2 regions of the Companilactobacillus paralimentarius genome follow, and region 2 is predicted to be linked to the other one. Evidence: predicted binding sites of a transcription regulator. Region 2 holds the regulator's gene; the other holds the start of a gene.

Region 1 (5,872 bases), 1.3 Mb from region 2:
TTAGTTAACTTAGTTTTCATCTTGTTCCTTCCAAAAGTTATCCACCGTGCCTGTTAATTGTTGTAGCGATGAAATACGACGATAATTCTGCCAATGTTGTGGAAAAAGTCTGGTATAACGCATACTGCCAAAACGCTGATCCACTAATAAAACAATTCCCTTATCGTGACTGCTTCTGATCAAACGCCCTGCGGCCTGTAAAACGTTATTCATTCCTGGCATTTGATAAGCATATTCAAATCCATGTCCATTTTTATTATCATAATAATCTCGAATCAAATTATTCTCGGCACTCAATCCTGGTAACCCAACACTAACGATAGCGACACCAATTAATTTATCACCTCTTAAATCAATTCCTTCGGAGAAAATACCACCTAAAACACAAAAGCCAACTAGCGTTTCCTCACTATCATTGTCGAATCGATCCAAGAATTCTTGTCGAGTCACACTGTCCATCTCAGATGTCTGAGTAATTGTATTAACATGTGGATAACTTTTTTCAAAACTAGTTTTTACTTGTTCTAAATACCCATATGACGGAAAAAAGAATAAATAATTACCTTTTTTACTATCGATTAAAGTTTTTAAGCTCTTAACAATCTTTTCTTGATTAAATTCTCGTTGTCGATAAGTTGTTTGAATATACTGTGTTATCAAAATGGCTTGATGATTAATTGGGAATGGTGATGGTAATTGATACGCCAAACTATTAGCGCTCCCACCTAAAACGCTTTGGTAATAATCCATCGGCGACAAAGTGGCTGAAAATAACACTGCTCCTAAGCCAAGATCCAATGACTGATCAATAAAATGACTGGGATCGAGACATAGCTGTTTAACAATAAGATGTTTATTATCTATAACAATCCGGGTCTTGTACGTATCGTTATACAACGCTCCAATTTTGACAAAAGTCAGACAATCGAAGAAATAGTCTTTGGCACTATCCAAAAAGTCGGATGGCTTTTGATCTTGCATCCATTCACCCATAAAGTCATCAAACTTACCTAAAATTTTCAAAAGTTCATCAGGTGCATCTGAAGTTATCTTTTCTTCTAAATCATCGGTCTGTAGTTGTTTCTTTATTTGATTGAAGACGCGTCGAACTTTTTTCAACTGTTTCTGAAAATCTTTACTTGTTTTAGTTTCAATCTTTTTAGCCATCTTCAATAATGAAGTAATCTTAAAATCACTTATTTCCGCTGAATACATTGACCGTGAACGACTGACCAAATTATGAGCCTCATCAATTAGGAAAAAATTATCCGTATCTTTTTCGACAAAAAAGCGTTGTAAATAGACTAGCGGATCAAACAAATAATTGTAATCACAAATAATAACATCACAAAATAATGATGCATCCAGTGAAAACTCAAAGGGATCAACGGTATGCTTCCTTGCATATTTCTCTACAATTTCACGCGTAATGGCATCCTCATTAGTTAATAAATCAGCTAAGGCTGGCTTCAACCGATCATAATAACCAATCATGTATGGATCTTTTTCTGGTGGCACATCTTGTTCTTTAAAACGTATTTTATCTTTAGCCGTCAAGGTAATACTCTTCAACTGGAGTCCTTTTTTTGACATCAAATCAATTGTTTCTTCAGCAACTCGCCTGGTACTCTGTTTGGCGGTTAAATAGAATAATCGTTGAATTCTTTCCTCTCCCATTGATTTAATGGCCGGAAACAAAGTTGAGATAGTCTTGCCAGTTCCAGTTGGTGCTTCGACAAAAAGACGCTTTTGATAGTAAACCGTTTTGTAAACAGCCGCCGCCAACTCATGTTGACCAGTTCGAAATTTATCAAACGGAAAAGATAATTGTTGAATCGATTGATTACGAGTTTTTCGTAATTTAGCTCTTAGAACTAACCAATACTCGTATTCTTCTATTAAATTTTGAAAAAAATCATTCAATTGATCACGTTCAAAAGTTTTGTCATCGCTTGTTATTGTTTCAGTACTGACTTGAAAATAGGTCAGTCGTAAATCAACGTGTTTTAACTCTGGATGTTCCTTCAAAATAATATAACCATAAACCTTAACCTGTCCCCAATAGAGTTCCAATGTGTTGTCACTTAATTCGTCGAAGGGTTGGTCCGAAGTTTTGATCTCTTCTATTAGAATACTTTTATCTGTCGTAGTTATTCCATCGGCACGTCCTGAAATGACGTACTCAGTATCGTTCATGGTTACTTCAGTCTTTAGATAGACTTCACTTTCGTAATCGGTATTCTTTGAACGTGTTTTTTGTAGTCTACGATGGATTCGGGAACCGTTTTGAGCCGTATTTTGACTATTCTTATTTTCCATTAAGTCACCGCTACGCAGTACAAACTCAACTAACTGTCGAATTCCAATTTTAGTTGCCATAGACTACCTCCTCAAATTACTATTTAACATTGTAAAACATACGTTCGATTTTGTCTGTAGACAATTTATTGTAAAAGTTAGTTCAATCCTACTCATTTCTCAGCTACTTTTTATAATAAAAAAACCATATAATTAATATTATTAATTCAGTTAGGGATGTATTTCATGCAGATTAGTACCGAGGATGTTTTAATCGATTCACTAAATAAGCTTTTAGAACGCAAATCAGTTGATAAAATCACCGTTAAGGATATCGTCTCTGAATGTGATCTAACTAGACAAACATTTTACAATCATTTCTCCGATATTTATGCACTGGTGGAATACTCTGCCTGCCAAAACGCTAAAAAATATTTGGATGACGCTTCTGACTATGACAATTGGCAAGAAGGTTTTTACAATATCATGGTCAAAATAAAAGAAAATAAGACCATTGCTCAAAATGTTTATCATTCCATTTATCGTGACTTAATGGAAAAATATATCTATGACGTACTTTACGGTTATATCATTCAAATCGTCGAAAAACAGGCCGAAGGTATGTCCGTTTCACAAAATCATAAAGATTTCATTGCTCATTTCTATAGTCTTGCTTTCATCGCCGTTATTTTCGAATGGATCAGTGACGATATGAAGGGTGATCCTGAGGAAATTGTCGAGCAAATTGGCGTTTTAATCCATGGTGATTTCAAAAAGGCTTTAAATAAATACGCTAAATAATTTTACAGATATTGGGAAGTGTAAATAATATTTACACTTCTATTTTTTTGTCAATTGTTCATTACTGGAGTTTATTTTATCTTGAATGCAAGGACAAAGTTCCTTTGACATTTTCGAAAGAAGGCAACAACAATGAACATTTATAAAACAATGTATCATCCCCACAAACCAGCCGGTATTGATGACCGCAAAGCCAATATTATTGGTGGAGGAATCGCCGGATTGGCAACGGCAGCATTCTTAATTGATGATGCTAAAATGCCTTCTCGTAATATTACTATTTACGAGAAGAAGCCTGTTATGGGTGGTTCTATGGACGGAACTAAAGGTAATGAAGGTTATCTTTGCCGTGCTGAACGTGAACTAGAACCTTATATGGAATGTCTCTGGTATCTCTGCAGCAAGATCCCTTCACTTGAAAATGAAGGCAGAACTGTACTTGATGATGTCGTTGACTTCAACCGTGATGAACCAATTCACACTGAGGCCAGAGTTATCGTTAACCAAGGAGAAATTGACGGACAATATCATAATTATAAGATGCCTCAACGTTATGTTACCGCTATGGCTAAAATTGTTTCTTCAACTGAAGAAGAATTAGCTGACAAACGCATCGATGAATTTTTTGACAAAGATTTCTTCAAAACTAATTTCTGGACTTGCTTCCACAGTCAACTAGCCTTCAAACACTACCACAGTGCCATCGAATGTCGTCGTTACTGGCAAAGATTTACTTTCATCAACCGTCATGAATACCTTGAAGGTTTCATTCATACTAAATATAACGAATATGATGCAATTATTTTACCTATCGAAAGATGGTTGATTGATCATGGAGTTCACTTCGTTAACAACTTCTCAGTTTACGACCTAACTCTTGATACAAAGAACGACACTGTTGAAGCAATTCTTGCCCACCAAAACGGTCAAGATGTCACTATTCCCGTAAGCAATAAAGATTTAGTCTTCGTTACTAGCGGTTCAATCAGTGAAAATAGTTGCTTTGGTGATAACCACACTGTTGCTAAGACTAATACTGATACTGAAGATATGGGTACTTTCACCATTTGGAAGAACATAGCCAAGAAGGATGACAAATTTGGACATCCCGATAAATTCTTGGGCCAAATCGACCAAACAAAGTGGATTTCCTTCTTCCCTACTGTCAAAGGCTATCCTGAATTCTTCAGACGTATCGAAGAATTATCCGGAAGTAAAGCCGGTACTGGTGGTTTAATGACTTTCAAGGATTCAAATTGGGATATGTCATTTGAAATTCACCACAAACCATTCTTCCCTTATCAAGCTGACGATGAAGAAGTTGGTTGGGGATATGGTCTTTACGGCGAAAACGTTGGTAACTATATTAAGAAACGTATGTGGGATTGTACCGGTGACGAAATTATGACTGAACTTCTTTATCATTTAGGTATGTTGGACATCAAAGATGAAGTTCTAAAACATACTTACATGTCAACAGCCATGATGCCTTACGCAACCAGCCAATTCATGCCTCGTAAATTAGGCGATCGTCCTAAAGTAGTTCCCGACGGCTGTACTAACCTAGCTTTCTTAGGTCAATTCGTTGAAGTCGATGACGATGTTGTCTTCACTGTTGAAACTTCAGTTAGAACTGGTTTGGAAAGTGTCTATGAATTACTTGATGTCGATAAAGATGTTCTTGAAGTTAACCCTTCAAGATACGATATCAGATACTTGTTAGAAAGAGTTAAACGTTTCAACGGTATCAAGGGTAAGATTACACCTGATATGTTGCCACAATTAACTCCGGATCAACTCCCTGCTGTGACTCAAGAACTATTGCACTACGTAAATAATATTCCACCATATTATACGATGTACCTTGGACGCGACAAGACTGTTCCATACAAGGAATCAATCTTGCATCCCAAAGCACCACACAGTAAATAAACTCTAACAAGCAAATAGCCAGTAACTCGATTTTGAGTTGCTGGCTATTTTTAATATCTATTGAAATTTAAATTAGATTAAACCGCCTTCGACGTCTTTACTTTATTTAATTTGTCCAACTAAAATTGTTGATCCAACTGTTATTTGCTTTACTTGGTTCCAATCTATCAAACTACTATCAATATTGAACAATAACGGCGTCATATTGATAAAAGCACTCCGTTCTTCTTCAGAGACGTTATACGTCCTTGTAGCGTCGATTTGATCCACTAGCGTACAATGTTCCTCAAAGTAATCTAAAACCTTCTGATTGGAGTATTTCTCCTGCTTCAATTGGTCTTTAGCTTGCTGACGTAATTCCTGAACGTGATACTCATTGGGAATAACCTTCAAAACATATCCTGCTGGCTTTAAAATCCTACTAAACTCACCATAGTTAGCGGGAGAAAAGATATCAATGATTCCATCGATCCTTTGAGCTTGTATTGGTAAATGGGCTAAATCTCCGATAAACCATTCAACTGGAGTGTTAGGTCCCTTAGCTGCTAATTGAATCGAATCTTTAGAAATATCAAAAGCAAAGACATCCTTATTTTCTAATTCAGCAATTTTTTTCGAATAGTAACCTTCACCACAACCAACATCGAGTGTACTTTGAATATTAAGATCCTGAATCAATTTCACAATTTTATCGGCAATATGATCGTACATTCCATGCTCCAAAATCAAATGACGATTTTCAAAAGATTCCAAATCATAATTTTTCTGTTGTTTACTATTTAACACAAAATCGACGAAACCCTTTTTGGAAATATCGAAGGTATGATTTTGATTACAAGTT
Region 2 (5,872 bases):
TTTACAAGTTCGTCCAAATAAAGTATCATTGTAAGAGTGTTTGGACACATATTAACGATATTCCGCTGTATGTCAGAGATATATAAGAGTGTCGAATTAGGGAGAAATTATTCATGAATGAATTAATTCAAGATATTACAAAAGAACAATTACGTTCTGACATTCCTGACTTCCGTAGCGGTGACACTATTCGTGTACATGCTAAGGTTGTTGAAGGTACTCGTGAACGTATTCAATTATTCGAAGGTGTCGTAATCAAGAGACATGGCTCAGGTATCAGTGCTACATACACTGTACGTAAGATGAGTAATGGTGTTGGTGTTGAAAGAACATTCCCATTGAACACACCTCGTGTAGAACAAATTGAAGTTATCAGACATGGTCGTGTACGTCGTAGCAAGCTTTACTACCTACGTGCTCGTACAGGTAAGGCTGCTCGTATTAAGGAACGTCGTCGCGACATCTAATTAATACATTTTAATGCAACTAAACTTCAAAAAATAAACCATCACGTTGAATTTTATAATTCAATGATGGTTTATTTTTTTATATATTTAATTGAAAATCTGATTGAAATATTCCAAGTAAAATTTTTGATCTTTTGGAGTTGCAACAATTTTAGTAACACTAGTATTTCGAGGCTCGGGGATACTCATCATGTCCTGGGGTTTAAGAACATCTAACGCGGCGGCCTTAACAGTAAAACCGTGTGTAACGCAGATAAGTTTGTCATTGGGGTATTTATTCAGGGCATCTTCTAAAAAGCCGTGTACCCGTGTAACAACGTCTTCAAATCGTTCTCCATCGGTGGCATACTTCGTATAGAATGGTAAAACGTCATTCCAATATTCATTGTAGGCATCAGGATGAATTTTCTTTAAATCAGCATTTTTTTGTCCGTCCCATTGTCCATAAGATATTTCCACCAATCTTTTATCATAAGAGATTGGTAAATTGGCCTGTTTATTCAAAATTGTAGCTGTCTGTTGAGCACGCTTTAAAGGGCTACAGATAATACGATCTGCAAAGCTGATATCAAAATTCTGAGCCAGAGTCTGGGCTTGTTGTTGACCGTGATCATTTAAGTAAGTCATTTCGGTATTAATATTGCCTTGTTTCATTTTCATCACGTTGGCTTTAGTTTGTCCATGACGGATGAGATAGAATTCAGTCATAATTTCTCCCTCGTGGTTAAATTATTATCTATTATAGAAGAAGTTTTGCAGATAATAAAAAAATCACTCCGCAAAAGAGTGATTTAAAAAATTTGTGAACGATATAATCCAACAACTTTACCAAGTATCTCTACGTTATCTAAGATAATTGGATCCATTGTATCGTTTTCAGGTTGTAGGCGGTAATGTCCATTTTCTTGATAGAATCTCTTGCAAGTGGCTTCGATATCTTCAGTCATAGCGATAACAATTTCACCATTATTGGCAAAATTTTGTTCATGTACTATAACGTGGTCACCATTGTAAATACCACAATTGATCATACTTTCTCCGTGAATTTCAAGCATGAATAATTCACCAGAATCACGATTTAAGTCAGGTGGAATTGGAAAATATCCATCGGGATTACGTTCAGCTGTGATTGGTTGTCCAGCAGCAACAGTACCGAGGATAGGAATTTGTTTTGATTTGATACCGATGGAATTTAAACCTGCACCAGTAAGTTCGATTGCCCTAGGTTTAGTAGGGTCACGTTGAATAAAACCTTTTTTTTCAAGACGAGATAGATGACCATGTACCGTTGATGTAGATGATAAGTCTACAGCTTCGCAGATTTCTCTGACAGTGGGCGGATATCCATGTTCATCTAAATAATCATAAATACATTGTAGAATTTGTGACTGTTTAGAGCCTTCAGCTTTTGACATTAGAACACCTCATTGTTAATATCTTAATTAGATTGTATCAAAATATGAATACAAGTTCAAACAAGTGTTCGATATAATGGGGAGAGTTAAAATTATGAACGAACAAGAAGAATTGCTCAAAAAAATTAATAAATTAGCTCATAAGGCTAAAGATGGAACTATTACTAAAGAAGAAGAAGATCAACAAGCCGAACTTAGAAAAGAATATTTGAAGAATTTTCGTGCCAGTTTTAGATCCCAACTTGAAATGACACGTGTGTTTGATAAGCAAGGAAATGAGGTCACACCGGAGAAAGTTAGAGAGATTCAACGTAAAAAAGGTTTACGTGACGATTAACACTTTCAATTAGAGTGATTTTTTTGTAATATTAATAGATGTATGGAAAGGGTGAAACATAAATGGGAACAACAATAATCGTTGGTATTATAGCCTTATTAATCGGTTTAGTTGGTGGATTCTTTATTGCCAGATGGTATATGAAGAAGTACTTCCAAGATAATCCACCAATCAGCGCAGATATGATTAAGCAAATGATGGCTCAAATGGGACAAAAACCATCACAAAAGAAACTTAACCAATTAATGAGTACTATGAAAGCATCACAAAAAAAGAAGTAGTAAGTTAAATTAATAGACGATATGCATATTTTAATATGTGTATCGTCTATTTTTTTGTCTAAAAAATCAATTGCTCTTTATTTACGAACTATGATATTAATAATATCTAAAAAAATCTAAATGAAAACGATAAATGCGAATATTAATTAAAAATAATTGAATTAAATACGTGTTTTGTATTGAAAGAATTTTCATATCTTGATAGAATTTGGTTACCAAAGACAGAAAGGTGGAAAACCAATGAGTGATGTAGCGATAGTTATGGGATCAATTTCGGATTTACAAGTTATGCAGAACACAGTTGATGTTTTGAAAGACTTACAGGTCAGTTATGAAGTCAAAGTGATCTCAGCACATAGAACTCCTCAAGAGATGCTGGATTTTGCAAAAACGGCACGTTCTAATAACTTTAAAGTGATAATAGCAGGTGCAGGAGGCGCCGCTCATTTACCAGGAATGATTGCTTCATCAACTAGCTTGCCAGTTATCGGTGTTCCAGTACCATCTAGATATTTAAAAGGGATGGATTCTTTATTGTCAATTGTCCAAATGCCTGCTGGTGTTCCAGTGGCAACAGTCTCTATTGGTGAAGCTGGAGCTAAGAATGCTGCCATCATGGCGACAAAGATCTGTGCTTTACAAAATCAAGATTATGAACTTTCTCTGAATGGTTACACCAAGGCCATGCATGATAAGTCATTGGAAAGTGGGAAAAATCTTGACTAAAACAATCTTACCGGGTGCAACCATCGGAATTATCGGCGGGGGTCAACTCGGACAAATGATGTCTTTTTCAGCAAAGGAAATGGGTTATAAAGTTATTGTTCTCGATCCCACGCCAAATTGTCCAGCAGCACAAGTTTCCGACGATCAAATTGTTGCTGCATATGACGATTTAGCTCAATTGATTGAATTAGCCAAGCGTTGTGATGTTTTGACTTATGAATTTGAGAACGTCGATGCTGAAACAATCAATGAGGTGAAAAAATATACAGAAGTGCCTCAGGGTACTAAGGCTTTAACAATTACTCAAGATCGCGTTTCTGAAAAGAATTTTATTGAAAAAAGTGGTTTTTCAACAGTTCCGCATGTTGTTATCAATAATATTTTTGAATATCATCGTGCTGTTGAGAAATTAGGAACTCCAGTAATTGTAAAAACTACTCGTGGTGGCTATGACGGTAAAGGCCAGATTCTGATCGAAGATCCTGAAAAGGTTTGTTATGCCGATATTGAAGAATTATTGATGCATGGAACTTGTATCGTTGAAAAAAAGATTGCCTTGAAAAAAGAAGTCTCAGTTGTTGTCGCGGCTAATAGTTCTCAACAAACTTCTATTTTCCCCGTTATTGAAAATATTCATCGTCATAATATTCTGCACCTAAGTAGTTGTCCAGCAGAGATTAGTACAGAAACCGAAAATGAGATTTACCAAATTGGTGAGAAGTTAGCTCAAAATTTAGAATTAGTCGGTACTATGTGTATTGAATTCTTCATTTCTACGATAAATGAAGTTTTTGTTAATGAAATTGCTCCACGTCCGCATAATTCAGGTCATTTAACAATTGAATCGTGCAATATTTCTCAATTTGATGCTCATATCCGTGGTGTTTGTAATCTGGCAATGCCAAAAGTTCGACTTCTACAATCAGCAGTTATGGTCAATCTATTAGGACAGCATTTACAGCCAGCTAAGGAAGTTTTACCAGAACACACTGAATGGCATTTTCATGATTACGGTAAAGCTGAAAGTAAAAATAATCGTAAAATGGGTCATATTACAATTTTGAGTGACGATTTACGAGAAACAAAGAGTTCTGTTGAAAAAAATTCGATTTGGGATGTGTAAATCATGACTGAAAATAATTTACTTTATGAAGGTAAAGCTAAGAACGTTTATAAAACAGACAAAGAAAATGAACTTTTGATGGTCTATAAAGATCAAGCAACGGCCTTTAATGGCAAGAAAAAAGAAGTGTTACCGGGTAAAGGTGTTTTGAATTGCCGTATTTCTACTTTGGTATTTGATTATTTGATTAAAAATGGCGTAAAAACTCATTTGATTGAAAATCTATCAGATCATGAACAATTAGTTCAAAAGAGTGAAGTTTTCCCATTAGAAGTAGTTTTGAGAAATATTGGTTCAGGTAGTTTTGTACGTAAATTCCACCTTGAAGATGGTTTGAAGTTGAGAGAACCAATTATTGAGTTTTATTACAAGAGCGATGCATTAGATGATCCTTTTATCAATGAGTCGCAAATTCATGCTTTGCGTATCGCGGATAAAGAGGAGATAGCTCGGATCAAGCAGATGACACTAGAAATCAATCAACTATTAATTCCGTTTTTTGCCCAAAGTGATTTTGATTTAGTTGACTTCAAATTGGAGTTTGGAAAAGTTAATAATGAAATTATTTTAGTAGATGAATTTTCACCGGATAACTGTCGTTTGTGGGATAAGACAAGTCATCATTCGATGGATAAAGATGTTTTTCGTAAGCATGAAGGCGATTTAGTTAAGACGTATCACTCAGTTTTAGAAAGATTGACAACACGATAGGAGTAAATGATGAAATTAGTTAAAGTTTATGTGACACTCAAACCCTCTGTTTTAGATGCCCAAGGAGAGGCGATTAAATCAGCTATTCAGACTATGGATTATGACAAAGTTTCTGGTGTCCATATGGGAAAATACTTCGAATTGAATTTTGAAGATTATCCTGATTTGGAAAAAGATATCGATACAATCTGTGACAATTTGTTAACCAATCCTAATATCGAAACATACCGTTATGAGATCATGGAGGCTGAATAAATGAAGTTTGCCGTTGTTAATTTTCCCGGATCTAACTGTGATATGGATCTGTACTATGCCATTAAAGACGGTATCAAGGAAGAGGTAGAACTAGTTGATTATCGCAAAACTAGCTTAGCAGGATTTGATGGTGTTTTAATTCCAGGTGGCTTTTCTTATGGCGACTATTTGAGAAGTGGTGCAATTGCTGTTCATGCTCCAATTATTAGTGAAATCGTCCGTTTTGCCAATGAAGGTAAGTTTGTTTTAGGTATCTGTAATGGATTCCAAATTTTAACGGAATTGCATTTATTGCCGGGTGCACTGATTCAAAATGAAAAGAGTCGTTTTATTTGTGAGACAGTTACTTTACAAGTGATGAACAATCAAACAATTTTTACTAATCGATACACCGAAAACGAAAAAATCCGTATACCGGTTGCTCATGGTGAAGGTAGATATTACTGTGATGAACAGACTTTGGAAGAATTAAAGGCCAATGATCAAATTGTTTTCCGTTATGACGAGAATATTAATGGAAGTGTTGATCAAATTGCTGGTGTAATGAATCGTCAAGG

The links. Region 2 encodes LexA, which represses DNA repair genes until DNA is damaged. Its sites were predicted from a motif close to CNAACANNTGTTNG; they were not measured.
Region 1: the regulator LexA is predicted to act here: its motif matches at 2,413-2,426, upstream of ACI6PB_RS11435 (ATP-dependent DNA helicase).

The regions. Positions count from the first base shown of each region.
Region 1 is NZ_OY724131.1:2,313,728-2,319,599, forward strand. It holds gene ACI6PB_RS11430 (hypothetical protein) at 1-20, opposite strand, end outside; gene ACI6PB_RS11435 (ATP-dependent DNA helicase) at 10-2,379, opposite strand; gene ACI6PB_RS11440 (TetR/AcrR family transcriptional regulator) at 2,545-3,099, shown strand; gene ACI6PB_RS11445 (oleate hydratase) at 3,232-5,031, shown strand; gene ACI6PB_RS11450 (methyltransferase domain-containing protein) at 5,134-5,872, opposite strand, start outside.
Region 2 is NZ_OY724131.1:1,021,002-1,026,873, forward strand. It holds gene rplS (50S ribosomal protein L19) at 114-467, shown strand; gene ACI6PB_RS04820 (histidine phosphatase family protein) at 555-1,175, opposite strand; gene lexA (transcriptional repressor LexA) at 1,259-1,882, opposite strand; gene ACI6PB_RS04830 (DUF896 domain-containing protein) at 1,977-2,219, shown strand; gene ACI6PB_RS04835 (YneF family protein) at 2,282-2,500, shown strand; gene purE (5-(carboxyamino)imidazole ribonucleotide mutase) at 2,741-3,226, shown strand; gene purK (5-(carboxyamino)imidazole ribonucleotide synthase) at 3,219-4,349, shown strand; gene purC (phosphoribosylaminoimidazolesuccinocarboxamide synthase) at 4,353-5,060, shown strand; gene purS (phosphoribosylformylglycinamidine synthase subunit PurS) at 5,067-5,315, shown strand; gene purQ (phosphoribosylformylglycinamidine synthase subunit PurQ) at 5,316-5,872, shown strand, end outside.